Linked DNA regions of Cellvibrio sp. PSBB006. The protein of the gene in region 1 interacts with the protein of each later gene in a pairwise test. Links are inferred from orthologs where the notes say so. Each region holds a gene or a part of one and is shown on either strand. Other genes may lie near its edges.

What was found.
Region 2: the proteins of dnaQ (region 1) and dnaE interact in binary tests that used the Escherichia coli proteins (3 or more experiments, as listed by UniProt). The link is inferred for Cellvibrio sp. PSBB006 from one-to-one orthologs.

The regions. Positions count from the first base shown.
Region 1 is NZ_CP021382.1:622,705-638,499, forward strand. Bases 7,636-10,582 are described here. They hold dnaQ (DNA polymerase III subunit epsilon), read left to right. Parts: upstream 7,636-8,721; coding sequence 8,722-9,444; downstream 9,445-10,582. Other genes in these bases: CBR65_RS02910 (methyltransferase domain-containing protein), read left to right, coding at 7,636-8,270; rnhA (ribonuclease HI), read left to right, coding at 8,273-8,710; CBR65_RS02925 (pilus assembly protein), read left to right, coding at 9,664-10,582. In the rest of the region: CBR65_RS02880 (ABC transporter ATP-binding protein), read right to left, coding at 1-765; CBR65_RS02885 (ABC transporter permease), read right to left, coding at 769-1,809; CBR65_RS02890 (microcin C ABC transporter permease YejB), read right to left, coding at 1,812-2,858; CBR65_RS02895 (extracellular solute-binding protein), read right to left, coding at 2,881-4,767; CBR65_RS02900 (LysM peptidoglycan-binding domain-containing protein), read right to left, coding at 4,801-6,423; gloB (hydroxyacylglutathione hydrolase), read right to left, coding at 6,554-7,333; more of CBR65_RS02910, read left to right, coding at 7,422-7,635; more of CBR65_RS02925, read left to right, coding at 10,583-11,367; nudC (NAD(+) diphosphatase), read left to right, coding at 11,370-12,185; CBR65_RS02935 (cation/multidrug efflux pump), read left to right, coding at 12,202-12,855; protease SohB, read left to right, coding at 12,891-13,988; peptide-methionine (S)-S-oxide reductase MsrA, read left to right, coding at 14,059-14,700; CBR65_RS02950 (YciK family oxidoreductase), read right to left, coding at 14,741-15,508; CBR65_RS02955 (HAD family hydrolase), read right to left, coding at 15,527-15,795. UniProt on the Escherichia coli protein: DNA polymerase III is a complex, multichain enzyme responsible for most of the replicative synthesis in bacteria. The epsilon subunit contain the editing function and is a proofreading 3'-5' exonuclease.
Region 2 is NZ_CP021382.1:1,880,027-1,890,711, reverse strand. What follows is about bases 3,733-7,833. They hold dnaE (DNA polymerase III subunit alpha), read left to right. Parts: upstream 3,733-4,132; coding sequence 4,133-7,633; downstream 7,634-7,833. Other genes in these bases: CBR65_RS07770 (acetyl-CoA carboxylase carboxyltransferase subunit alpha), read left to right, coding at 7,827-7,833; CBR65_RS22040 (hypothetical protein), read right to left, coding at 3,971-4,153; rnhB (ribonuclease HII), read left to right, coding at 3,733-3,974. Outside these bases: lpxD (UDP-3-O-(3-hydroxymyristoyl)glucosamine N-acyltransferase), read left to right, coding at 1-728; 3-hydroxyacyl-ACP dehydratase FabZ, read left to right, coding at 843-1,280; lpxA (acyl-ACP--UDP-N-acetylglucosamine O-acyltransferase), read left to right, coding at 1,428-2,198; lpxB (lipid-A-disaccharide synthase), read left to right, coding at 2,207-3,373; more of rnhB, read left to right, coding at 3,360-3,732; more of CBR65_RS07770, read left to right, coding at 7,834-8,777; CBR65_RS07765 (ABC-F family ATPase), read right to left, coding at 8,977-10,566. UniProt on the Escherichia coli protein: DNA polymerase III is a complex, multichain enzyme responsible for most of the replicative synthesis in bacteria. This DNA polymerase also exhibits 3' to 5' exonuclease activity. The alpha chain is the DNA polymerase catalytic subunit.

The DNA.
Region 1 (15,795 bases):
TTTGGTGTAGGCTTCTGTAGGTCCGGAGAAAATATTTTCGCACGCACCTTGCTCTACAATCTTGCCATTTTGCATAACAGCCATTCGATCGCTAAAGTGACGCACAACGCCAAGGTCATGAGTGATCAACAACAGCGTCATCCCCATTTCCTGTTGCAATTCCTTCAGCAAAATCATGATCTGCTTTTGTACCGTAACATCCAGGGCAGTGGTGGGCTCATCCGCAACAAGCACGTCAGGCTGGTTGGCCAGCGCCATGGCAATCATGACTCTCTGGCGTTGGCCGCCGGAGAGCTGGTGTGGATAGGCTTTCAACTTGTTGGATGCTTGTGGAATTTTGACGCGCTCAAGCTGATGCAATACTTCGTTACGTAATGCATCGCCGCGCAAACCGCGATGCAGGCCTATAATTTCGCCTATCTGTTTTTCAACGCTATGCAAAGGGTTCAGTGCGGTCATCGGTTCTTGAAAAATCATACCGATGCGCCGGCCACGAATTTTATTCATGGCGCTTTCATTCAGCTGCAATATGTTTTTTCCCTCGAAATAAACCGCGCTTTCATCGGAATGAGATGCGTAAGGATAGGGCAGTAATTGCAGGATGCTATGGGCGGTGACTGACTTTCCTGAACCGGATTCACCCACCAGCGCAAAGGTTTCACCTTTGTTCAGGGCGATATTGACCTTTTCCACAACACGACGGGCTTGGGCGCCGTGACCAAAAGTCACATCCAGGTTTTCTATATTTAAGATAGGTTCAGTCATTTTTTACTGCTTGTTGATCAATCGTGGATCAAAGGCATCGCGCACACCTTCGCCGATAAAAACCAGCAGGGTGAGCATTAGCGATAACACGCCGAAGGCACTTAAGGCTAACCAGGGCGCATGAAGGTTGTTCTTGCCTTGTGCTACCAATTCACCCAGCGAAGGTGATCCCGGCGGCAAACCAAAACCCAGAAAGTCTAATGACGTAAGCGTGGTAATGGCGCCAGTTAGCAGGAACGGCATAAAGGTCATGGTGGCGACCATGGCGTTGGGTAAGACGTGGCGCATAATAATCTTGGGATTGCTGACGCCCAATGCGCGAGCAGCACGGACATAGTCCAGGTTACGGCCGCGTAAAAATTCTGCGCGCACAACATCGACCAGAGATGTCCAGCTGAACAACAACATAATCCCCAGCAGCCACCAGAAATTAGGCGTGATGATGCTAGCCAAAATAATCAATAAAAATAACACCGGCAACGAACTCCAGATTTCCAGGAAGCGCTGACCGAGCAAATCAATCTTGCCACCATAATAACCCTGGATTGCTCCGACTGTTACACCAATCAAGGCACTGCCAAAGGCCAGGATCAAGGCAAATAAAATCGAGATGCGAAAGCCGTAAATAATGCGGGCAACCACGTCGCGTGCCTGGTCGTCAGTACCCAGCCAATTATTTGCGCTGGGCGGAGACGGCGCGGGCTCCGGCAGGTTGTGAATATGGGTGCTGTAGCTGTAGGGAATAAGTGGCCACAATATCCAACCATCGGCTTCAATAAGATCTTTGATATAAGGGTCGCGATAATCTGCAGCCGTATCAAAATCTCCGCCGAATGTGGTTTCCGGATAGTATTTAAATGCAGGAAAATAAAATTCATCCTGATAGCTGATAAGTATCGGTTTGTCGTTAGCGATAAGCTCCGCACCCATACTGATGACAAACAGGATTGCAAAAACAATCAGGCTCCAATAGGCGCGCCGGTTCTTATAAAACGTCAATAGCCGACGCTGGCTGATAGGACTCAAGCGATTAATCCAGCTCATCGTCAATGTTCCCTGCTTTGGAAATCGATGCGCGGGTCAACCCACACATACACCAGATCGGAGATTAATTTGATAAACAAACCAAGCAGGGTAAAGATAAACAGGGTGCCGAAAAATACCGGGTAATCGCGATTTGTCACTGCCTCGAAACTCAGTAAGCCGAGGCCATCCAGGGAGAAGATAACTTCAATCAATAGCGAACCGGCAAAGAAAATACTGATAAAAGCAGCGGGAAAGCCGGAAATAATAATGAGCATTGCATTGCGAAAAACATGGCGATACAACACCTGGTTTTTGCTTAAACCTTTGGCTTGTGCAGTTACTACGTACTGCTTGTTTATCTCGTCCAGAAATGAATTTTTGGTCAACATACTCAGCGTGGCGAAGCCGCTGATGGTATAAGCCGTTAAGGGTAGGGCAAGGTGCCAGAAGTAATCGCCGATTTTTCCCAGTAGACTTAATTCATCAAAATTGCTTGACGTAAGGCCGCGCAAAGGAAACCAGTCAAAGTAGGTGCCGCCAGCGAACATCACGATCAATAAAATACCCAACAAAAAGCCGGGAATGGCATAGAGGATGGAGACGATAGTGCTGCTCAGCACATCAAAATGACTGCCGTGGCTAATGGCCTTGCGAATGCCCAAGGGAATGGAGATCAAATAAATCAGTAAAGTACTCCACAAACCCAGCGAGATGGAGACTGGCAGTTTTTCGATGATCAAATCCAGAACACTGGCATTTCGATAAAAGCTTTCGCCAAAATCCAGCGTTACATAATTTTTTAGCATGATCCAGAAGCGTTCATGGGCCGGTTTGTCAAAGCCGTACATGACTTGGATGCGTTCTATGATTTCTGATGGAATGCCGCGCGCAGAGTGATTGTCAGATTGTGCTGCAGGTACGCCGGCAATATTCGCATGCTGCATTCGATAGATCATTTGTTCTACCGGGCCGCCTGGAGCAGCCTGCACGACGACAAAATTAATCAGCATGATGCCAAACAATGTTGGCAGCATTAACGCCAGACGGCGGAGAATATAATTGCCCATAATTGCCCGTTAAGACCGTATATTACTTTTTGCGGGCATTAATACGCTTGGCTTTTTCCGGGTCTACCCACCATGTGAGAATACCGGTACTGAAGACTCGATCAAAAGCCGGCGCGATTTCTGGCTGCCCGAACTTATCCCAATAAACCAGGCGATGTTCAATCAGATTCCAGTGAGGCACGACGAAATGGTGGTGTAACAGCGCTCGATCAAGGGCGCGCGTGCGAACGACAAGCTCTTCGCGATCAGGCGCATTGATAACAAGTTCAATCAACGCATCAATTGCCGGGTTTTTAATTCCCATGTAATTGCTGGAGCCTTGCGTGTCGGCTGCGCTGGATGACCAGTAATCGCGCTGTTCGTTACCCGGCGATTGCGACTGCCCCATGGTCAGGCTGGTCATATCAAAATCATGTCCCTGTACGCGATTAATAAATTGCGACATGTCAACGACTCGCACATTCATCTCAATACCAAGGCGCTTCAGGTTTTGGACATAAGGATTTAATACCCGCTCGAAAGAAGGGTCGCGTTCAAGGTACTCAATAACCACCGGCTTCTGCGTCTTGGGATCAATTAATTTACCCTGGGCAATTTTGTAACCGGCATCTTCCAACAGTTGCTGAGCTTTGCGTAAGTTTGCGCGATTGTTGCCGCTGCCATCGGTGACGGGATTTTTATAGGGCTCATTAAATACACTGGCAGGCAATTCTTTTTTGTGCGGCGCGAGTATCTCCAGTTCCCGTCCTTCTGGTACACCGCTGGAGGCCAGGTCAGAGTTAAAAAAGTAGCTGTCGGTTCTTGTGTAAGAGTCGTAAAAAAGATTGCGATTGGTCCATTCATAATCGAACGCATAATTAAGCGCTTCGCGGAATTTGATATTGTCGAACGGCGCGCGACGTAGATTCATGATAAACGCTTGCATGCCGCGCGGGCTGTAATCACGAATAGTTTGTTTTTTTAACAAACCTTCTTTCGCTGCCGGTATATCATAGTTAGTAAACCAGGATTTGGCGATGCGTTCGTACCGAAAATCCAGCTGTCCCGCTTTTAGGGCTTCAATCGCTACTGTGTCATCGCGGTAATAATCGACAATAATTTCATCAAAATTATAATGACCTACATTCACCGCAAGGTCCTTGCCCCAATAATCTTTGACCCGCTCAAAAACAATCGAGCGTCCGGCGTCTATACGCTTGACTTTATAGGGGCCGCTGCCTAATGGAATATCGAGGCTGCTCTGGTCAAAAGGTTTGTCTTTCCAATAGTGAGCCGGTAATACGGGTAGCTGGCCGATAATCAGTGCCAGTTCCTTGTTGGTCGTATTTTTAAAACTGAATTTTACCCGCTGCTTGTCGAGCGCCTCAGCCGTTTTGATATCGGCATAATAATAACTGTAAAGTGGGGCGCCTTTGGTTGTTAAGGTATTGAACGAAAACACCACATCATCAGCAGTTATTTTTGTGCCGTCGTGAAATCTGGCCTTGGGGTTCAGATGGTAAATCACCCAGCTGCGGTCTTCCGGATATTCAATTTTTTCGGCGACCAAGCCATATTGCGTGAACGGCTCATCCATTGATGCCGTCGTGAGTGTGTCATAGATCAGCGCAATATTGCTGGCCGGCGTTCCCTTGGTGATAAACGAATTGAGACTGTCGAAAGTGCCTATCGCAAGTTCTCTGAGGCTGCCACCTTTTAATGCCTTGGGCGACGCGTATTCGAAATGGGTAAAATTGGCGGGGTATTTGGGTTCTCCATGCATGGCGATAGCGTGAGCTTCGACAATTCTGGATTCCTTGTCAGCTTTTTTATCCGCAGCATCAGCGGCCATCACAGCGCTGGAAATCAACAAGAAGCAGGATGATAGATAGTTAACAACACGAGCGTTGAAAAACCGGGTGTGCTTCATACTTGCTCCACTAAATAAATTAACCGTTCATATTTAATTAATATGCTGCTCATGCACATACAAGGTCAGCGATTGCCCTGGATGAATGTAGCTCGCATCTTTCACGGAATTCCAACTGAGAATATCTTTGGTCGATAAACGAAAGCGGTTGGCAATACTGTACAGCGTGTCGCCGCTCTGAATCTGATAAACGAGTTTATGTAGACCATTCTCTGCAACAACAGTTTTATCGACAATGGCATTGGACTTGTTCGATACCAAAAGTTTTTGCCCGGGTTTGAGTAAGGTCTTTGCGCTGATGTTATTCAGCCTTGTCAGGCTTTTAACACTTGTGTCATAGCGACGGGCGATAGTCCACAAATTATCACCCGAACGCACGTTGTGGTATTGGGCTCCGGCGCCCGGTTTCTTTTTGCCGTAGCCATACATCAGATCTTCAGAGCTGGTGTATTCGGGCATGGTTATCGCGGCACTGGGAACCAACAGAACCTGGCCGATACGGATATTGTTGTTTTTCAAACGATTGACGGATTTGATGGCATCTACCGTTGTTTTATGGCGGCGTGCGATGGTGCCGAGGACATCGCCTTTAACCACTTTATGTTCGCTCCAGCTGATCGGCGGAAGCTTGGGCATGTTATCAAGTTGGTTGGTGAAGTTTTCGGCATCGGCGACGGGTACCAGTAGAACATGCTCACCGGACGGTGACGTGAGCCAACGGTTATAGCCGGCATTAAGATGCTGCAACTCGGTTAAATCAATATCTGCCAGACGGGCGGCCTGCATGAGATCGATCTGCGCATCGAGATTGATCATGGTGAAGTAAGGATCATTAGGTATGTCGTGCAGACTGACATTGTAGATTTCGGGCGTACGGATAATTTGTGAGAGTGCGAGCAGGTGGGGAATATAGGAGCGGGTTTCCTTGGGTAAAGAGAGCGACCAGAAGTCAGTGGGTTTGCCCGCTCGGCGATTTTTTTCGATGGCGCGTCGCACGCGTCCTTCCCCGGAGTTGTAAGCTGCCAGGGCTAATAACCAGTCGTTGTCGAACATGGCGTGAAGGCGTTGCAGGTAACGAATGGCGGCGTCCGTTGAGGCAACAACGTCGCGGCGGCCGTCATACCACCAGTTTTGTTTCAAACCAAAGCTTTTTCCGGTGCCGGACACGAATTGCCAGATGCCTGCTGCTTTGGCACGTGAATAGGCAAACGGATTGTAGGTGCTCTCAATCATCGGCAAGAGGGCCAATTCCAGGGGCATATTATTGCTTTCCATCTCGGAAACGACGTAATGCAGGTAACGCTGGCTGCGCTCGGTAACCCGATCAAGATGGGTTTGATTGTTGGCATACCATTTCAAATGGGCATCAACTTTCGCATTACTGACAGTCGGTAATCCATAGCCACTGCGGATACGAGCCCAGATATCGACATACTCTATTTCGGTAACTTTATTGACCTCCTCAACGATCTTGTCTTCGAGATTGGCTCGTTGTTCCAAGTGGTATTCGTCAGATTCAAAATCGGGCAGGGAGTCTGTTAATCCGCTGGTATCGGTGGTTGATTGGGGCTTGAGCAGGTTACAGGCGGAGAGCGAAAATAAAACCAGGGACAGGGTAAATAGTCGCAAGCTTGGGTGGCGGTTAAACATTATCATTAAGTCACGTTGATTTTGTTGGATTTATCGGCGCCGCCCTCCCTGGAATCGACTGGTTGAAAGTGATTCTATGTGCAACATCCAGAGTGGTCAATCAAGCATACTGGGCGATGAGACATGCGTAGCCTGTTCAGGCTTGATCTTTCCAGCGCCGGATTGCCCCAAAAACGTCTGCATCCGAGGTTAACAGGGTGCCGGCATGGCGCTCGGCGGCGGCCTTGACGGTCGGTAAATGACAACGCAAAAAAGGATTGGTGCGTCGTTCAAGTGCAATGGTGGAGGGCAGGGTGCTCAGGTGTTGTTGGCGCAGCTGCTGTGTTTGTTGCAAACGGTCCGTAAGCGCTTTGTTGTCAGGCTCAATCTTGAGGGCGAACTGCAGGTTAGCGAGGGTGTATTCATGGGAGCAGTAAATCAGCGTGTTCTCAGGTAAGGCGGCGAGCTTGTTAAGTGACGCGAGCATTTGTTCTGGCTGGCCTTCAAACATTCGTCCGCAGCCCCCGGCGAACAGACTGTCTCCGCAAAAGAGCTTTGTCGGTTCGCTGTCGGTGTGAAGGTAGGCCAGGTGATCCAGTGTATGGCCGGGTACGGCCAATACATCCAGTTGCAGGTCAGGCAATTCGAGGGTATCGCCGCCATGCAGTTTATGAGTTACTTGCGGAATTCGCTGGGAATCGGGGCCGTAAACCGACACGGGGAACTGGGCCAATAAATCATTGATACCATCCGTGTGATCCCAGTGATGGTGGGTGATAATAATTCCAGCCAGATTCAACTGGTGCCGTCGCAGACAATCCAGAACCGGCTGCGCATCGCCCGGATCGAGAATATAGGCGTCCGGCTTTTCCGGCACCGGTTGCAGCAACCAGAAATAATTGCTCTCAAGGGCCGGGATAGAGTAAACAGTTAACACAATTGGATCGCTCGCAGGGTGATGGTGTACCGCAAGGGACAAGCCTAGCCTTCTCCGAGTTCAAAATACAAGTTACCGGGGACATACCATGTCGCATCAGTCATTGGGGCCACTGCGCCAGTTCTGGCGAAAGCACTTCGGTGTTTTGCCTGAAGAAGAGTCAATCCGGGATATGGTCAGCTGGTTTGAAACACCGCTCGGTGAAGCCCTGTTGAGTGAGGAGGGGGAATCTATCGAACAAGCCTTGCATTGCTTGTTTGGATACCATCTATTGCAAATGAGCATTAGTCCTCGACTGGATCTGGGGCATTCCAGTCGCATTACCCACCGCTTTTCCTTGAGCCCGGTGTCCGATGAAAACCCCAGTCTATCTGCCTTGTGCGACTTCGCCGAATTGCCGCTTCCGGAGGAGTCGATTGATGTCGTACTCCTGCATCATGTCCTGGATTACAGCCAAAGCCCCCATCAGTTATTAAGGGAATCGGCCCGTGTGCTTATTCCGCGGGGGCATCTCGTTATTCTGGGGTTCAATCCCTGGAGTGTGTTCGGCACCTGCCGTTGGTTTGCCCGCTTCTTCAGCCGCAAGCCGCGCTGGCGCCATCAGTCCTTGCGGCTGGGGCGGATTCTGGACTGGCTGACGTTGTTGGATTTCGAGTCAGTGGATATCCAGCAAGGTTTCTATCGTTTACCCTTGCAGCATCCAGGCGCCATCAAACATTTGCATTGGCTTGAGCGCTGGGGTAAAAGGCTGCGTCTGCCTTGGGGTGGCTATTACATGATTGTGGCGCGTAAGGAGCGTATTGCGTTGACACCCCTGAAGCCTGCATGGCGCACGCTAAAACCGGTACCGGGGTTAGGTATTACCAAGCTTCACGGGCGGGTCAAAAGTCCTTCCATCAAGGTCGCGAAGACCAATCAAAACGATAGGGAAGAGTAAGTTTGAAACATGTTGAGATATTCACCGATGGTGCCTGTCGGGGTAACCCTGGTCCCGGTGGCTGGGGTGCGTTATTGCGCTTTGGCACGATAGAAAAATCCCTGCACGGGGGTGAGAAACTGACGACCAATAATCGTATGGAGCTGATGGCAGCCATTGAAGGGCTTTCAGCCTTGAAAGAGCCCTGCGAGGTCGTGATCACCACTGACTCCCAATATGTGCGCAAGGGAATAACCGAATGGCTGGCTGGCTGGAAGCGCAATGGCTGGCGCACTGCGAGCAAGCAACCGGTAAAAAATGCCGATCTGTGGCAACGGCTTGATGAACTTAACCAGCGTCATAAAGTGGAATGGCACTGGGTCAAGGGCCACAGCGGACATCGCGAGAATGAACTGGCCGATCTGCTGGCCAATCGCGGCATTGATGAATTTTCACATTAACAGGGGTAAGCATGCGTCAGGTTGTACTGGATACCGAAACCACAGGTCTTGAAACCGCTCAGGATCACAGGATCATTGAGATTGGTTGTGTTGAACTCTTCAACCGCCGCCTGACGGGGCGGCATTATCACCAGTACATCAACCCGGAACGCGAGGTGGACGCAGGGGCCTTTGAAGTGCACGGTATCAGCAATGAGATGCTCGCAGACAAACCGGTATTTGCGAAAATTGCCGAGGATTTTCTGGACTTTATCGGTGATGCCGAACTGGTTATCCATAACGCGCCCTTTGATATCGGCTTTATCGACCACGAACTGCGCAAGCTTAATCCTGCCCACCAATCCATAACCCGCCGCTGCAATGTGGTCGACAGCCTTCTGTTGGCACGAAGTAAGCACCCCGGGCAGAAAAATAATCTGGATGCCCTGTGCAAACGCTATGGCGTAGACAATTCCCAGCGCGAGCTCCACGGCGCGTTGCTGGATGCCGAGATTCTGGCCGACGTGTATCTGCTAATGACAGGCGGCCAAACGGCGCTGTCATTGAGTGGTAACCAGTCCAAGGGGGATGGCGCCGCTGCCGTCAGCGAAATTCGCCGCCTGAACCCCGGCCGTCGGCCTTTGCCCGTCATCGCCGCGACTCTTGACGAGTTGACGGCTCATGAAGAAAAACTGGCGGCTATCGACAAAAGCAGCGGTGGCAATTGCGTTTGGCTGCAAGTTGCCGATGCGTGATTTGCGAAATAATTAGCAATAATGACAATGACTTAGCGGCTTTTTATAAAATCCATATTAGAATTGTTAACTTAACATCAAAAAGCGGCGTGACCTGGTATACATTGCTGCCATCATTCGCCAGCCCAAAGTAAGCAACAGGGAATATCTTGCGCTAAGCTAATCAAGCCCGGTGTGGTTGTCGATCGCGCCTTTTTACTGTCAGTTAAGGAAGTACTCGTGAGCAATAGCGAAACTCTCAATCTAGCCTCCCTGAAGATGGTTCAGGATGAATTGGTTGCCACTATTGAACAATCTGCCGTGGGGCTTGAGCAATTCGCCAATGACCGCAATAACGGTGAATTGCTGCAAAATTGTATCGACGGTATTAAGCAGATTCGCGGCACATTGAGTCTGATTCAGCTCAAAGGTGTAGACCTGCTGGCGGAGGAGTTGGTGGAACATATCACCGAGATTACCCTGGGTGAGGAAACCAAAACCAATCGTAAATTGGAGTTGTTGACCTCGGCTTTTTTTATCCTGCCGCGCTACCTTGAATACTGCACGCAAACCTCCCGCAGTATGGCCATGCTGCTGATCCCCCATATCAATGAGTTGCGCCAGGCGCGTAAAGCCCCTCTGGTACCCGAAAGCCATTTCTACCAATACGAGCCGCCGACTGGTGTTGCACGCCCGGCATCCGCTGCGCCATTGAACGAAGACTTAATGGCGTTGGTGCGCCGTTTGCGTCACATGTACCAAACCGGTCTGTTGAAGGTGCTCCAGGGTGTACAGGTTAAACCCTCTCTGGGCATGATGTGTCGCGCCATGGATCGTTTGGACGCTGCCAGTGGTACAGCACCTTTCGGTAATCTCTGGTGGGTAGCCTCAGCGGCTTTTACAGCGATCTCGGACAAAGATATGCAGCTGACCAAGGGGCGCAAGTTGCTGTTCAGTGCCCTGGATCGCGAGATAAAACGGTTACAGATGGAAGGGAAGCAGTCTCTCGCGCGTCAGCCGGACAAGAATTTATTGAAAGACCTGTTGTACATTGTGGCGCTGTCCCGGGCGACAGATGACAAAGTCAGGGCTGTTGCGACGGCTTACGATATTAAACCGGTTCGTTATACCGATGCCGAGCTGGCTCGTGAGATGGAGTTCCTCAAAGGACCGAGCGCCAATACCTTAAATTCCATGGCGGCCGTGTTGAGCGATGAATTGCGCAGCACAAAAAATATCCTGGAGCGGGCAGCCCAAGGCGGTGCTGAACTGTTGAGTGAAACGCCCGAGCTGGTGGATACGCTGAAAAAGGTGGCCGATATCCTGTCGGTAGTCGGCTTGGTTGCACCCAGCACCAGTCTGAAACAGGAAATCGAAAAGATTGCCCATTGGCAAAAAACCAAAAAGCCGGTGAGCCCGGACGAATTATTGGGTGTAGCGGACACCTTGCTGTACGTTGAAAGTACGATTTCAGGTCTGGGCAAGGTCAATCTTTCCGACGAAAAGCTCGCGCAGATCAATGCGTTATCCCGCGATGATGCCATGGCCCACAGCCAGATCGCTGAGGCTGAGCGCCTGGTTATCGAAGAGGCTGAGTCCGGGCTGGCTATGGTCAAACGCGCCTTGAGTTCTTTTATAGAATCCAATTACGACAAAGCGCATATCCACAATATTGTCGGTACGCTCGACAGCGTGCGTGGCGGTATGTTTGTGCTGGGTTTATCCCGGGCAGCCAAGGTGCTGGCAAAATGCATTGAATTTATCGAGGTGTCGCTGCTGCGCAACGAGCAAATGGCGGCTGTGCAACATATGCTGGAAACCTTTGCCGACGCCATCATCAGCCTTGAATATTACCTCGACAGTATCAAGATCGATAAAAATGCTGATACCAGCGTGCTGGAAATTGCCGAAGAGAGCCTGGAGGCATTAGGTTATCGGGTGTAACCATGGTTTTTATTCCCGCCACACAGCCAGCCCAGGTCGCCACGGCGACCTGCTACATTCCCGTCGCAAACGGTCAATTAGTGAATCCTGTCGGGAGCACCTGGCGACCTTTTTCTCAGGCTGAATTTGCTGCAACCCATCTTGTTATCAATAGCCAACACTTTATGGGCTATCTCGATCGCGCGGCCTGCTGGGCTGTGGATGTGGAAAAGCCAACAGATACGGCTACATGGCAGTGGCAGGGCTTGCGCAGCCTGTTGGGGATGGTAAATGAAGAGTACTTCCTGCTGGCCGGTCGTGCATTGCAGGTAGTCCAGTGGCATCTGGATCACCAGTTCTGCGGACGCTGCGGCCGTCCTACCGTCAGCAATGATGATGAGCGCGCTAAAGTCTGCCATCAATGCGAAATCCACTTTTATCCCCGCTTGTCCCCCTGCGTTATCGTATTGATAACGCGCGGAGATGAATGTTTGCTGGCGCAGCATGCCCGCTCAAAACAGGCCATCTATACCGCGCTCGCCGGTTTTGTAGAGGCGGGTGAACGCCTGGAAGATACCATTCACCGCGAGATCCTTGAGGAAGTCGGAGTCGCTGTTCATTCGCCACGTTATTTTCATAGCCAACCCTGGCCATTTCCCCATCAGTTAATGCTTGGCTTTCACGCTGAGTATGCCTCCGGCGATATTCAGATCGACAACGATGAAATTGTGGATGCACGTTGGTGGCGCTACGATCAGTTGCCTCAGGTGCCGCCAATCGCTACTCTAGCGGGTCAATTGATCGCGCATTTTGTCCAACAGCAAACCAATCAAAAATAATCCGACCGGGAGCAACATGTTATACACCCTCATAGCATTAGTGGTGATTACGATAGGTGGCTTAATCGCGTACAAGGCGTTGAGTATCCTGCTCCGCGGCAGTTGGATCATGGGATGGCTGCGAGGCATGTTCGGGTTGATCCTGTTAACGGTCGCCCTGGCGGTCGGGCTGATTGCATACGATATCTTTCGTTATAAACAGATTATGCAAGAGCAAGTGATCGCCACGATCAATTTTGAAAAGATAGAAGATCAGCATTTTGATGCGGTGCTGGTGGATAGCAAGGGCAATGAACATCGCTACACCTTGCGCGGCGATCAATGGCAACTGGATGCACGGGTCGTCAAATGGAAGGGTTATCTGGGAACCTTTGGCCTGCGTCCGGCCTATCGCCTGGATCGAATTAACGGACGCTATTACGATCTTGAACAGGAGCGCACCGCCAGCCGCACGGTATATGCATTAAATGAAAGCCTGTACAACCTGGACGTTTGGAACTGGATTAATAAATATCCGGAATGGGTTCCGGTGGTGGATGCGATTTACGGTAGCGCAACTTATCTGCCTATGGCTGACGGGGCACTTTATGAAGTTTCCCTGTCCAATACGGGGCTACTGGCACGTCCACTTAATGCGCCAGCTGAAGATGCGATAGGCGCCTGGCGATAGCAATTATTATTCAATAAGGTAAATGGGGTAGTCAGTTGGAATTTTTAACGGAATACGGGTTGTTTCTTGCTAAAACAGTCACGATTGTAGTGGCGATTGGCGTTATTGTGGGCTTGGTCTTTTCGGCGGGACAGCGCCATAAAAAAACCGATAAAGGCCACATTGAAGTCAATAAGCTCAATGAAAAATTTGAGCATATGCGCGATGTGCTTAAAGAAGCAACACTTGATTCTGAGCAGCTAAAAACGCTGATGAAGGAAGAGAAAAAGCGTGAAAAAGCAGAGCGTTCAGAAAAGAAAAAAGCCGCTAAGCTTGCTGCGAAAGCCAAACCGGAAAGCACCACTGACGAAGCCGATGCAAGCGCAAAGGCAACGGATAAAAAACGTGTGTTTGTCCTCGATTTCCACGGGGATATAAAAGCATCTGCCTGCGATAACCTGCGCGAAGAAATCAGCGCAGTACTCAGTTTGGCTACAGCGACCGATGAGGTCGTTGTAAAGCTGGAAAGCGGTGGCGGAATGGTGCACAGCTATGGCTTGGCTGCCAGTCAGTTAGCACGTATCAGCAATAAAAAAATTCCCCTGACGGTTTGTGTGGATAAAGTCGCCGCCAGTGGCGGTTACATGATGGCGTGTGTTGCAGATAAAATTATTGCTGCACCTTTTGCTGTTCTGGGGTCTATCGGTGTCATTGCCCAGCTGCCCAATTTCCACAAACTGCTCAAGAAAAATAATATTGATTACGAGATGTTTACGGCGGGTGAGTACAAACGCACTGTTACCATGTTCGGTGAAAATACCGACAAGGGGCGCGAGAAATTCAAGGAAGACCTGGAAGACACTCATGTGTTATTTAAAGAGTTTGTCAGTGAACATCGTCCCCAGGTAGATATCGCAAAGGTTGCCACGGGTGAGGTTTGGTTCGGGCGTCGTGCAATGGAGGTTAATCTGGTGGATGGCTTGCACACCAGTGATGAATATCTGCTCACACAAGCTGACAATGCCGACATCTACGAAGTGAGTTACAGTTTCAAAAAATCCTTACCGGAAAAATTGGGTATCGCCGCGCAAGGCGCCGTGGATCGCCTGCTGTTGACCTGGTGGGAGCGACTGAACTACAACCGTTGGTTTTAATTGGTACATCGCGCTAAAAAATCCAGGCGCGATGCCTTATTGCTCTGTTCCTGATAATGGAGGCCGTCTGATGTTATACGGTACACAAAAACTCCACATGCCGAGCCCCGAACAAGCTTTGCCGGGGCGCTCTCAACCCATGCCCGTCAAAAACAACCATTACGTCAACGGCCATACTATCCAGCCACCCTTCCCGGAAAATATGCAGCAAATTATTTTAGGGTTAGGTTGCTTTTGGGGAGCGGAGCGTCGGTTTTGGCGGCAAGAGGGTGTGTACACCACGGCGGTAGGTTACTCGGCCGGTTACACCCCCAACCCGACTTACGAGGAAGTGTGCAGCGGTTTGACGGGCCACAACGAGGTGGTGTTGGTCGTATTTGATCCGGCGATCATTTCGCTTGAAAAAATCCTGATGGTGTTTTGGGAATCTCATAACCCAACTCAGGGAATGCGGCAGGGGAATGATCGGGGCACACAATACCGCTCTGGTATTTATACGCTCGATGAGATGCAAAAGCAGACGGCGGAAGTGAGTCGAGCGGCTTATCAAGGTGCCTTGTCGGAAGCGGGTTTTGGAGACATTACGACCGAAATTTTAATGGCTACCGCGTTTTACTATGCCGAGGATTATCATCAACAATACCTCGCGAAAAATCCCGATGGCTATTGCGGCCTCGGCGGTACTGGTGTGAGTTGCAGTAGGTCGGATTAGTCGCAACGCGACGTAATCCGACGATACATTATCAATAATTCTACTCCGATATTTCCTCAGCATATTCGAATTGCTGGCCGGATATTCCAATCGAATCATCGCCCATCAAATATAAATAAGCTGGCATTAAATCTTCCGGAGGTTTAATGCTGGTGGGATTTTCGGCTGGATAAGCCGCCGCCCGCATGCGGGTGCGAGTGGCGCCAGGGTTAATACTGTTCACGCGAATACGCGAAGTTTCCTGAAGTTCGTCAGCCAGAGTTTGCATCAAATTTTCGGCAGCAGCTTTGGATGCGGCATATCCACCCCAAAACGCACGGCCTTGTATACCCACGGTAGAGCCTGTAAATAAGATAGAAGCGTTGGGTGCTTTATCGAGCAAGGGTAGTAGTGCACGCGTCAGCATAAAAGGTGCGTTCACATTCACCTGCATGGCGCGCATCCAGGTTGTGCTGCTGTAATTGCTGATGGGCGTACGTTCGCCCAGTTCAGCGGCATTGTGCAGGATGCCATCTACGCGTCCAAAAGCATCGTTAATGGCATTACCCAAATCCACGTAATCTTTCTCAACAGCACCTTCAAAGTTGATCGGATAAATAGCAGGTTGAGGATGACCAGCTGCTTCGATTTCGTCGTAAACCATTTCAAGTTTGGCCATGGTGCGGCCCAATAAAACAACGGTCGCACCATGTGCGGCAAACGTCTTTGCGGCTACGCGCCCGATACCGTCGCCGGCACCGGTAACCAGGATAATTTTATCCTGTAATACGTTTGCCGCAGCAGTGTAATCTTTTGGTATGTGCATCATAAATTTGCGTCCCGACAATCAGTTTTCCATATGACCTGCAGTTTCCGACGTTCCGCTATCGCTTCTGACTAATTGTCTGGAGGCAATCATCAGGTTTTCAAGGATGGGCCAGATTTCATCGGCGTGATTGACACAATAATCGGCTTGCCAGTTGTCGATGTTATCCTCGGCTTCAATGTAACCGTAGGCTGCTGCAATGGTAATTGCCCCCGCCTCTCTGCCGCAATCGATATCGCGTTTGTGATCGCCAATATACACAATCTCATCAGGCTGGCAGCCGACATGTT
Region 2 (10,685 bases), 1.3 Mb from region 1 along the record:
GCATTCATCCTTCGGCGGTAATCGGAGATGGGGTAACGCTGGGTGAAAACGTCAGTATTGGTGCTCATACGGTTATCGGTACCGGCGTAAGTCTGGGTGATGGCGTAGTCGTTGGTCCCGGTACAGTAATCGGTGAAGATACATCGATTGGAAATAACACCCGCTTGATGGCTAATGTGACGATATATCACGGTATAGCCATTGGCGATGACTGTATTATCCACAGTAGCTCAGTCATCGGCGCGGACGGTTTCGGTTTTGCGCCCAACGGTAAGGAATGGGTCAAGATCCACCAATTGGGTGGTGTTATCATCGGCAACCGGGTTGAGATAGGTGCATGTACTACAATAGACCGCGGGGCGCTGGGTAATACCGTCCTGGACGACGGCGTGATTATCGATAATCTGGTTCATATCGCTCACAACGTGCGATTGGGCAAAAACTGTGCGATGGCGGCGACCTCGGCAATCGCTGGTAGTACGGTTGTTGGTGATAACTGCACTTTCTCCGGCGGTGTTGGTGTCGTTGGTCATATAGATATTGGCGATAATATTCATTTTACCGGTATGACGATGGTCTCCAGTTCCTTGTCTGAACCTGGTTCCTATTCCTCAGGTACACCAATGTCGACAACGAAAGAGTGGCGCAAGAATGCGGTGCGTTTTCGTCAATTGGATGCTATAGCGACTCGCCTGAGTCGACTTGAAAAAGATGTAAAAAAAGATTGAATTGAATAACCGTGAGGCTTTTGTGCGGTGTGTTGCCTTTTTTGCAACCTGCGTACAAAAGTCTCTTCATATTTTTTATAAGCTTAAAAGCTGAGTATGCAGGGGTCTTCGACCATGATGGATGTGAATGAAATACGCGAATACTTACCTCATCGTTATCCATTTTTATTGGTCGATAGAGTCATAGAGCTGGTGGAGGGCGAATCAATCATCGCCTACAAAAACATTACAGTGAATGAGGAAGTCTTCAACGGTCATTTTCCGCAGGCACCGATTTTCCCCGGCGTCCTGATCATTGAGGCTATGGCTCAGGCTTCCGGAATTCTCGGTTTTAAAAGTGCCAAAAAGAAACCGCAAGATGGCTCTATATACCTGTTTGCGGGAGTGGATGATGTGCGCTTCAAGCGTCAGGTAATTCCCGGTGACCGTCTGCAACTGGAATCCCGTGTCGTCTCGGAAAAGCGTGGGATATGGAAATTCGAGTGCCGTGCAACGGTCGACGGTGCGTTGGCTGCATCGGCAACAATACTTTGTGCCGATCGCAAAATCTGAGCGTGCAAGCATACGCATGGATTGTTGATCCCATAACCTGCACTGACTTTTAAAGTAGGCTTCTGTTCGCTGCTGCTGATATTTGATCGTGAGTGATACAGGTGGATCGACAACACCACAGTCAACCAGAATGGTGAGAATAATTCCTTGATTGATTCACGAGCTATCATCCATCCCTCTGCCAAACTGGCCTCCGATGTTGAGGTCGGTCCCTGGTCTATTATTGGCCCTGATGTGGAAATCGGCGCGGGTACTGTTATCGCGTCGCATGTAATTATCAAAGGCCCCACGGTTATTGGTAAACATAATCGTATCTATCAATTCTCATCGGTCGGTGAGGATACCCCCGATTTGAAGTACAAAGGCGAGCCAACGCGCTTGGTGATTGGTGATAACAACATCATTCGTGAAGGTGTCACCATCCATCGCGGCACTATTCAGGATCGTCACGAAACCACGATTGGTCATCACAATTTATTGATGGCCTATGTACACATCGGTCACGACAGCGTGATTGGTAACCATTGCATTCTGGTGAATAACACCGCATTGGCCGGGCATGTGCACATTGATGACTGGGCTATTCTCAGTGGTTTTACCCTGGTGCATCAGTTTTGCAAGATCGGCGCTCACAGCTTTAGCGGTATGGGTACAGCAATCGGTAAAGATGTGCCGGCGTATGTGATGGTCAACGGTAGCCCCGCGGAAGCAAAAAGCGTAAATGCTGAAGGTTTACGTCGCCGGGGATTTACCTCCGAAGACATTACCAACATCACCAAAGCGTACAAATTGATTTATCGTCGTGGTTTGACACTCGATGAAGCCATTGCAGAACTTGAGCAGATGGCACAAACCAGCAGTGCTCTGAATATTCTCATCGATTCATTAAAATCATCGTCTCGCGGTATAGTGCGCTAGGAGGCGAGATGTCGGATCGTTTGCGTATCGGCATCGTAGTAGGAGAAGCATCGGGAGATATACTCGGCGCAGGGCTCATGACGGCATTGCGCAAACATTTTCCTAACGCAGAATTTTCCGGTATCGGTGGGCCACGCATGTTGGCGCTCGGCTTCCATTCATTTTTCCCGCAGGATCGCCTGGCGGTTATGGGATTAGTGGAACCGTTGAAACGCTTACCGGAACTGCTAAAGATTCGCGCATTTTTACGCGATCATTTTATTGCCAACCCTCCCGCTGTCTTTATCGGTATTGATGCACCGGATTTTAATCTGACCCTTGAAGGCGATTTAAAAGAAAAAGGTATTCTTACCGCTCACTATGTCAGTCCTTCGGTTTGGGCCTGGCGACAAAAACGTGTTCACAAAATAGCGCGCTCCGTTGATTTAATGCTGACGCTATTGCCGTTTGAAGCAGAGTTTTATCAACAGCATCAGGTTCCGGTTGCATTTGTCGGTCACCACCTGGCTGATGAAATTCCGTTGGATGTTGATCAACAAGCTGCACGCAATACTTTGCACATTGCGCAGGATGCCAAAGTTGTGGCGCTGTTACCTGGCAGTCGCAGCAATGAGGTTGAACGACTCGGGCAGCTGTTTATGGAGACGGCGGTACATTGCTTGCGACGTAATCCCGCATTGCAATTTATCATTCCTGCTGCCAATGCAGACCGCTACCGGCAATTGCATTTGCAGCTTAGTAGTTATATTGATTACCCCATCCATCTGGTGAACGGTCAATCGCAAACGGTTATGGCGGCGGCTGATGTCGTCCTGATGGCCTCCGGTACCACCGCCCTCGAAGCCATGCTGCTGAAACGGCCGATGGTGATCGCCTACAAACTATCCTGGCTTTCCTGGGCAATTTTGTCGCGTATGGTAAAAACACCTTATGTCGGTTTACCCAACTTGCTGGCGGGAAAAAAGTTAGTCCCGGAATTATTGCAAGATGATGCAACCCCGGAAAATATGAGCGCAGCCGTAATGCATTATTTTGAGCATCCGCAAGAAACCCAGGCATTGCGCGACACATTTTATGACATGCACCAATCTATAAAACGCCATGCCAGTGATCGCGCGGCGGATGCTATCGCGGAGCTTATTCAAACAAAGGAGCTTCAGCATGACGCTACTTGAGCCATTTATTTCATGTTATCCAGGACATCTGTTTGCCGGAGTCGATGAAGTCGGGCGTGGCCCTTTGGCTTGGGATGTTGTTGCAGCAGCGGTCATCCTGGACCCGGAGCGACCCATTGATGGCTTGAATGATTCCAAAAAGCTTACCGAAAAACGTCGTGAATTTTTATTCGATGAAATTCAGTTGCACGCGAAAAGCTGGTGTATTGCGCGCGCGACCGTTGTTGAAATTGACCAGATTAATATTCTGCAAGCCAGCTTATTGGCCATGACAAGAGCTGTTGAAGGGCTGCATATTCAGCCGGAACATGTGTTGGTGGATGGCAACAAACTACCAAAATGGAAATACGCAGCGGAAGCTGTGGTTAAAGGCGATAGCCGCGTAGCGGCCATTAGCGCGGCATCTATCCTGGCGAAGGTCGCGCGCGACCGGGAGATGCTGGAACTCGACAAACAATATCCCGGTTATGGGTTTGCTGAGCACAAGGGTTATCCGACAAAAGTTCATATGCACGCACTTGAAAAGTTGGGTGTTACGCCGATTCATCGCCAGTCTTATGCGCCGGTTAAGGCGCGAATTGCGCAAATAGAATTGTTCTAATTTCCGACGTTGAAGTAAGGGTCGGGTAGAGGTTTGTGATACACGCCGTGAACCCATCCCTGGGGGCTCGACAGCGGCGTCCTGCCGCTGACGGTCTCACAAACCTCTACCCGATCCTTCCAGATCATCGCGTTAATAAACGTAGAAAGTAAAAGCGTATGACTACTAACTTTGTCCATCTTCGTCTCCATACCGAATTCTCACTGGTCGACAGTCTGGTGCGTATCAAGCCCTTGGTAAAACGTGTGGCTGAATTGAAGATGCCTGCCTGCGCGGTTACCGATCAAACCAATTTTTACGGCCTCATTAAATTTTACAAGGCGGCGCAAGGCGCCGGTATCAAACCGATAGTGGGCAGTGATTTCCTGATGTCGAGTAACGACACTGAAGGCAAGCCTACATTGTTAACCTTGTTGGCGGTAGACAATACCGGCTATAAAAATATTATTGCGTTGATCTCCCGTGCCTGGCAGCACGGCCAACAGCAGGGCGTTGCCTATGTACAGCGCGAATGGATCAGTGAACACAGTGAAGGCGTAATTGCGCTCTCCGGCGGAAAGTTGGGCGATGTCGGTATGTGTTTGCTGGCGGGGCGTGCGGCGCAAGCGCACGAATTGTTGCAGGGTTGGATGCGCGATTTCCCCAATCGTTTTTATCTTGAATTACAGCGCACCGGTCGGGAAAACGATGAAGAATATTTGCATCAGGCCGTTGCGCTGGCGGATGAAATGCAATGCCCGGTGGTTGCTACTAACGATGTGCGTTTTATAAAGCGTGATGAATTTGAAGTTCATGAAGCGCGGGTATGTATCAGCGAAGGCCGCACCCTGGATGACCCGCGCCGTGAGCGCCGCTACAGCGATCAACAATACCTGCGTTCGCCGGAAGAGATGGCGGAGTTGTTCAGTGATATTCCCGAAGCTATCGCTAACACCGTTGAAATCGCCAAGCGCTGTAATGTATCCATTCAAATGGGCAAATACTTCCTGCCCGAATATCCAATTCCTGAGGGAATGACCGAGGCGGGGTTTTTCCGCAAGATTTCCCACGAGGGGTTAGAGGAACGGCTCGAACGTATCCTCGATAAATCAGCGGCGAATTATGCTGAGCGACGCAAAGAGTATGAAGATCGTTTGACCTTCGAGCTCGACATCATTGTGCAGATGGGTTTTCCCGGCTATTTCCTTATCGTGATGGACTTTATCCAGTGGGCTAAAGATCACGATATTCCCGTTGGGCCGGGGCGGGGTTCCGGTGCGGGTTCTCTCGTCGCTTACTCGCTAAAAATTACCGACCTTGATCCGCTTGAATACGATTTGCTGTTCGAACGTTTTCTCAACCCGGAACGGGTTTCCATGCCCGACTTCGATATCGACTTCTGCATGGATAACCGCGATAAAGTGATTTCCTACGTGGCCGATAATTACGGTCGCGATGCGGTCAGCCAGATCATTACCTTCGGTACCATGGCGGCCAAGGCGGTGGTGCGTGATGTGGCACGCGTGCAAGGCAAGTCATACGGGCTTGCAGATAAATTATCCAAGATGATTCCCCCGACGCCGGGCATGACCCTGGAAGCGGCGCTGGAGCAAGAGTCTATCCTGCGTGAATTTTTAGAGATGGACGGCGATGCCCAGGAAATCTGGGAGATGGCCAAGCAATTGGAAGGCTTGACGCGCAACGTCGGTAAGCACGCCGGTGGTGTGGTGATCGCGCCCACCAAACTCACGGATTTCTCACCGCTGTTTTGCGATGAAACCGGTAGCGGCTTGGTAACACAATTCGATAAAAATGATGTGGAAGAAGCGGGCCTGGTAAAGTTCGACTTCCTCGGATTGCGCACCCTGACCATCATCGATTGGGCGCGCCTGATGATCGACAAGCAGCGTGCCAAAAAAGGCGAGCCGCCGCTGGATATCAATGCAATCCCACTGAATGACCAAAAAACCTTTAGCTTGTTAAAGCGCGCAGAGACAACCGCGGTATTCCAGTTGGAATCGCGCGGCATGAAAGATCTGATCAAGCGCTTGCAGCCGGATAATATTGAAGACCTGATCGCATTGGTTGCCTTGTTTCGCCCAGGTCCGTTGGAGTCGGGCATGGTTGATGACTTTATCAACCGGAAACACGGGCGCGCGCAGGTTGCCTATCCCGATGCAAAATTTCAGCATGCCAGCTTGAAGCCGGTGCTTGAACCGACCTACGGCGTTATCGTTTATCAAGAACAGGTTATGCAAATTGCCCAGGTGCTTGCCGGATACACGCTCGGCGGTGCAGACATGTTGCGTCGCGCTATGGGTAAGAAAAAGCCCGAGGAAATGGCCAAGCAGCGCGAAGTATTTGAGGACGGTGCAAAAAAACAAGGCGTCGATCCTGACCTGGCGATCAAAATCTTTGATCTGGTAGAAAAGTTTGCGGGCTACGGTTTTAACAAATCCCACTCGGCTGCTTACGCCATTGTGTCTTACCAAACCGCCTGGTTGAAAGCACATTATCCGGCACACTTTATGGCCGCAACCATGTCATCGGACATGGATAAAACCGACAAGGTAGTAACCTTCATCGAAGAGTGCCGTCAGATGAAGTTGATGCCGTTGCCGCCCGATGTGAACAGCGGTGAATTTCATTTCACGGTGAATGACGCAGGCAATATTATCTATGGTTTGGGCGCTATCAAAGGCTTGGGTGAGGGACCGGTAGACAGCATTATCGCCGCGCGCAATGAAGGTGGGCCGTTTAAAAATTTATTTGATTTCTGCGCGCGTGTTGATCCACGAAAAGTCAACAAGCGCGCGCTGGAAGCACTGATTCGTTCCGGTGCAGCCGATAAGCTCGGGCCGGGTATCAATATCGATCATGATCGCGCGGTGATGTTTGCAGCGATGAATGAGGCAGTGAAAACGGCTGAACAATCTGCCGCGAACAGCAGCGCCGGGATGATGGATTTATTCGGCGATGTAGTGCCCAGTGCCGCTTCTGATGAAGACGTATACCGCGATTTTCATCGCGTGCGCAGTTGGACCATGAAAGAGCGCCTGCACGCGGAAAAAGAAACTCTTGGCTTGTATCTCACTGGTCACCCCATCGACGAATACGACAGTGAATTGAACCATCTGGTGTCATCGCGCATTGCGGATTTGAAACCGGAGAAAAGTAACCAGACCGTTGCGGGCCTGGTTGTTGCGCAACGTGTAATGAAAACCAAGCGCGGCGACACCATGGCTTTTGTAACCCTGGATGATCGTACCGGACGCATTGAAGTGGCAATCTTTTCGGATGCCTACAATCAGTCCCGCGATTTGTTGATGAAAGATGGCTTGCTGGTGATCAACGGCCAGGTGAGTTACGACGATTACAACGGCTTACTGAAGATGCGTGCTGACACCATCAGCCTGTTGTCCGATGTGCGTCAGGAAAAGGCGCGGGAACTATGCCTGGAGCTGGAATCAGGTAATTTGCCGGCAAACTTTATCCGTGAGTTGAGCAGTATTCTTGATCCTTACCGTGAAGGGCGCTGCCCCCTGGTTATCGACTACCAGCGCAGCAACGCACGAGCGCAGCTTCGTCTCGGCAACGCCTGGCTGGTCCGACCGGAGGATGATTTGTTACAACGCCTGCGTGACCAGTATGGAACAGCCAAGGTGCGGCTGGTTTATTAGTCGATCGTCTGCCTGCTAAGCCATTGATTGCTTTTACATTTCATCAGGAAAATACGCCTCGGAGGTCGACTCGCGGGGCACTTTAGCGTATCTTAGGCGACCTTATCGTGCCCGGCATATCTGGAGACTCATCCGGAGTGGCACCTGAATAAATCACCACGCAACACACCCAAACCTTGAGCCAGTTAGTGATATGAATCTGAATTATCTGGATTTTGAACAGCCGATTGCGGTCCTGGAAGGCAAAATCGAAGAGCTGCAACTGGTTGGCAATGCCAACGATCTTAATATTGCGGACGAGATCGCCAAGCTGCGTGAAAAGAGCACCAAGCTGACCGAAAGTATTTATTCCAACCTCACTCCCTGGGACGTCGTTAAGGTGGCCCGCCATCCACAACGTCCTTATACCTCTGATTACATCAGTCGGGTATTTACCGATTGGGACGAGTTGCATGGTGATCGTCACTTTGGTGACGACAAAGCGATCATTGGCGGTGTTGCACGCCTGGATGGCAAGCCGGTGATGGTGATTGGCGAAGAAAAAGGCCGCACCGTGCACGACAAGGTGTACCGTAATTTCGGTATGCCGAAGCCCGAAGGTTATCGCAAGGCATTGCGTCTGATGGAGATGGCAGAGCGCTTCAAATTGCCCGTGTTAACGCTGATTGATACCCCCGGTGCCTACCCGGGTATTGATTCGGAAGAGCGCGGCATCTCCGAAGCTATCGCGCAGAACCTGGCGGTAATGTCACGTTTGCGCACCCCGATTATTTGTACGGTTATCGGCGAAGGTTCATCCGGTGGCGCCTTGGCCATTGGCGTGGGCGATCACCTCAACATGCTGCAATACTCCACTTATTTTGTTATCTCACCGGAAGGCTGCGCCAATATCATCTGGAAGACCGTTGCCAAAGCGCCGGAAGCGGCACAGGCGATGGGTGTTACCTCCAAGGTGTTGGAAGATCTGGGTATCGTGGATGAAACCATTCCTGAACCGCTCGGTGGTGCCCATCGCAATATCGATGCCATGGCAGTAAAACTGCAAGAGCGTTTGGTGGATCAGGTTGATCGCTTGAGTAAGGAACACATTGATAATGTGCTGGAACGTCGTTACCAACGGTTGATGAGTTACGGTAATCCCTAGTTTTTCTGTCTCTAAAGAGTGGCGCTTCGAATCCGTTTGTCATTAGGCCTTTTGTTTCGAAAACGCATGAATACATCCCTGTAGCTCCTTCAAGTCATCCCTGACTTGAAGGTTTCGAAACAAAAGGCCTAACGCCAAACTCGCTAGGGTGCCAATAGATTCTGTAAGCCCGCAATCGCGGGCTTTTTTGTGAGCGAAATTAACTGGTGTAAATTCCCTGGCTCCGCAAATAATCTTCATAGTTACCATGAAAATCAATTAATCCGCTGGGTTGCATATCAATAATTCGCGTAGCGAGCGAAGACACAAATTCACGGTCGTGGCTGACAAAAATCAGCGTGCCGGGGTAGTTTTCCAGCGCCAGGTTCAAAGCCTCAATCGATTCCATATCCAGGTGATTGGTCGGCTCATCAAGCAGCATCACATTCGGATTGATCAAGCTGAGTTTGCCAAACAACATCCGACCTTTTTCACCGCCGGACAATACCTTCACATGCTTTTTAACTTCATCGTTGGAAAACAACATCCGACCCAGCGCGCCGCGCACCAGTTGTTCGTCGCCTTTGGTCCATTGTTTCATCCAGTCGAATAAATTGCTGTCTTCGGTAAAGTCGGCGGCGTGATCTTGTGCGAAGTAACCGATCTCGGCTTGCTCGGCCCACTTTACTGTACCGCTGTCTGGTGTCAGGTCGCCATAAAGGCAGCGTAATAGCGTTGTTTTACCTGCGCCGTTGGGGCCGATGATGGCAATCCGTTCGCCGGCTTCCACTTGCAGGCTCAGGTCATCGAACAGGGTTTTATCGAAGCTTTTGGATACCTGATCGAGGGTGACTGCCTGGCGGTGCAGTTTTTTATTCTGTGTAAACCTTATGTAAGGGCTGACGCGGCTGGAGGGCTTAACGTCTTCCAATTGGATCTTTTCAATTTGTCGCGCGCGTGAGGTGGCTTGTTTCGCTTTGGACGCGTTGGCGGAGAAGCGGCTGACGAAGGTTTGCAGCTCGGCAATCTGCGCTTTCTTTTTGGCATTCTCATTCAGCAACTTTTCCCGCGCCTGGGTTGAGGCCATCATGTAATCATCATAGTTGCCGGGATAAATGCGCAACTCGCCGTAATCCAGATCTGCCATATGCGTGCAGACAGCGTTCAGGAAGTGGCGGTCGTGCGAAATAATAATGATGGTGCTGTTGCGTTGGTTGAGCACGCCTTCAAGCCAGCGAATGGTGTTGATGTCGAGGTTGTTGGTTGGCTCGTCGAGCAGCAGCACTTCGGGATCGGAAAACAAGGCCTGTGCCAGGAGCACACGCAGCTTCCAACCCGGTGCAACCGCGCTCATCAGACCATTGTGTTGTTCAATGGGAATATCCAGACCGAGTAGCAATTCACCGGCCCGCGCTTCAGCGGTATAACCATCCATCTCGGCAAAGGCGACTTCGAGTTCTGCCACGCGCATGCCGTCCGCTTCACTCATCTCCGCCTGGTTGTAGATGCGGTCGCGTTCGGATTTCACTTGCCAGAGTTCAGTATGTCCCATAATCACCGTATCGAGCACGGTGAAATCTTCATAGGCAAATTGATCCTGTTTGAGTTTCCCGAGGCGCGTATTCGGTTCCAGCATCACCTGGCCGGCGGACGCTTCCAGGTCACCGCCGAGGATCTTCATAAACGTGGATTTGCCGCAACCGTTGGCACCAATCAGGCCGTAACGGTTGCCGTTATTGAATTTGACGGACACATTTTCAAACAGGGGCTTTGCACCAAATTGCATGGTGATATTGGCGGTGGAGATCACAGGTTAACGTCTCTGGATATGGCTGCTGGCCGAGTTAAAAGGCGGGCATTCTAGCGTAATTGATGTCAGGACAGGGATTTTTTGGCTACAACGGCCCCGGCGATTGCCGAGGCGCGGCG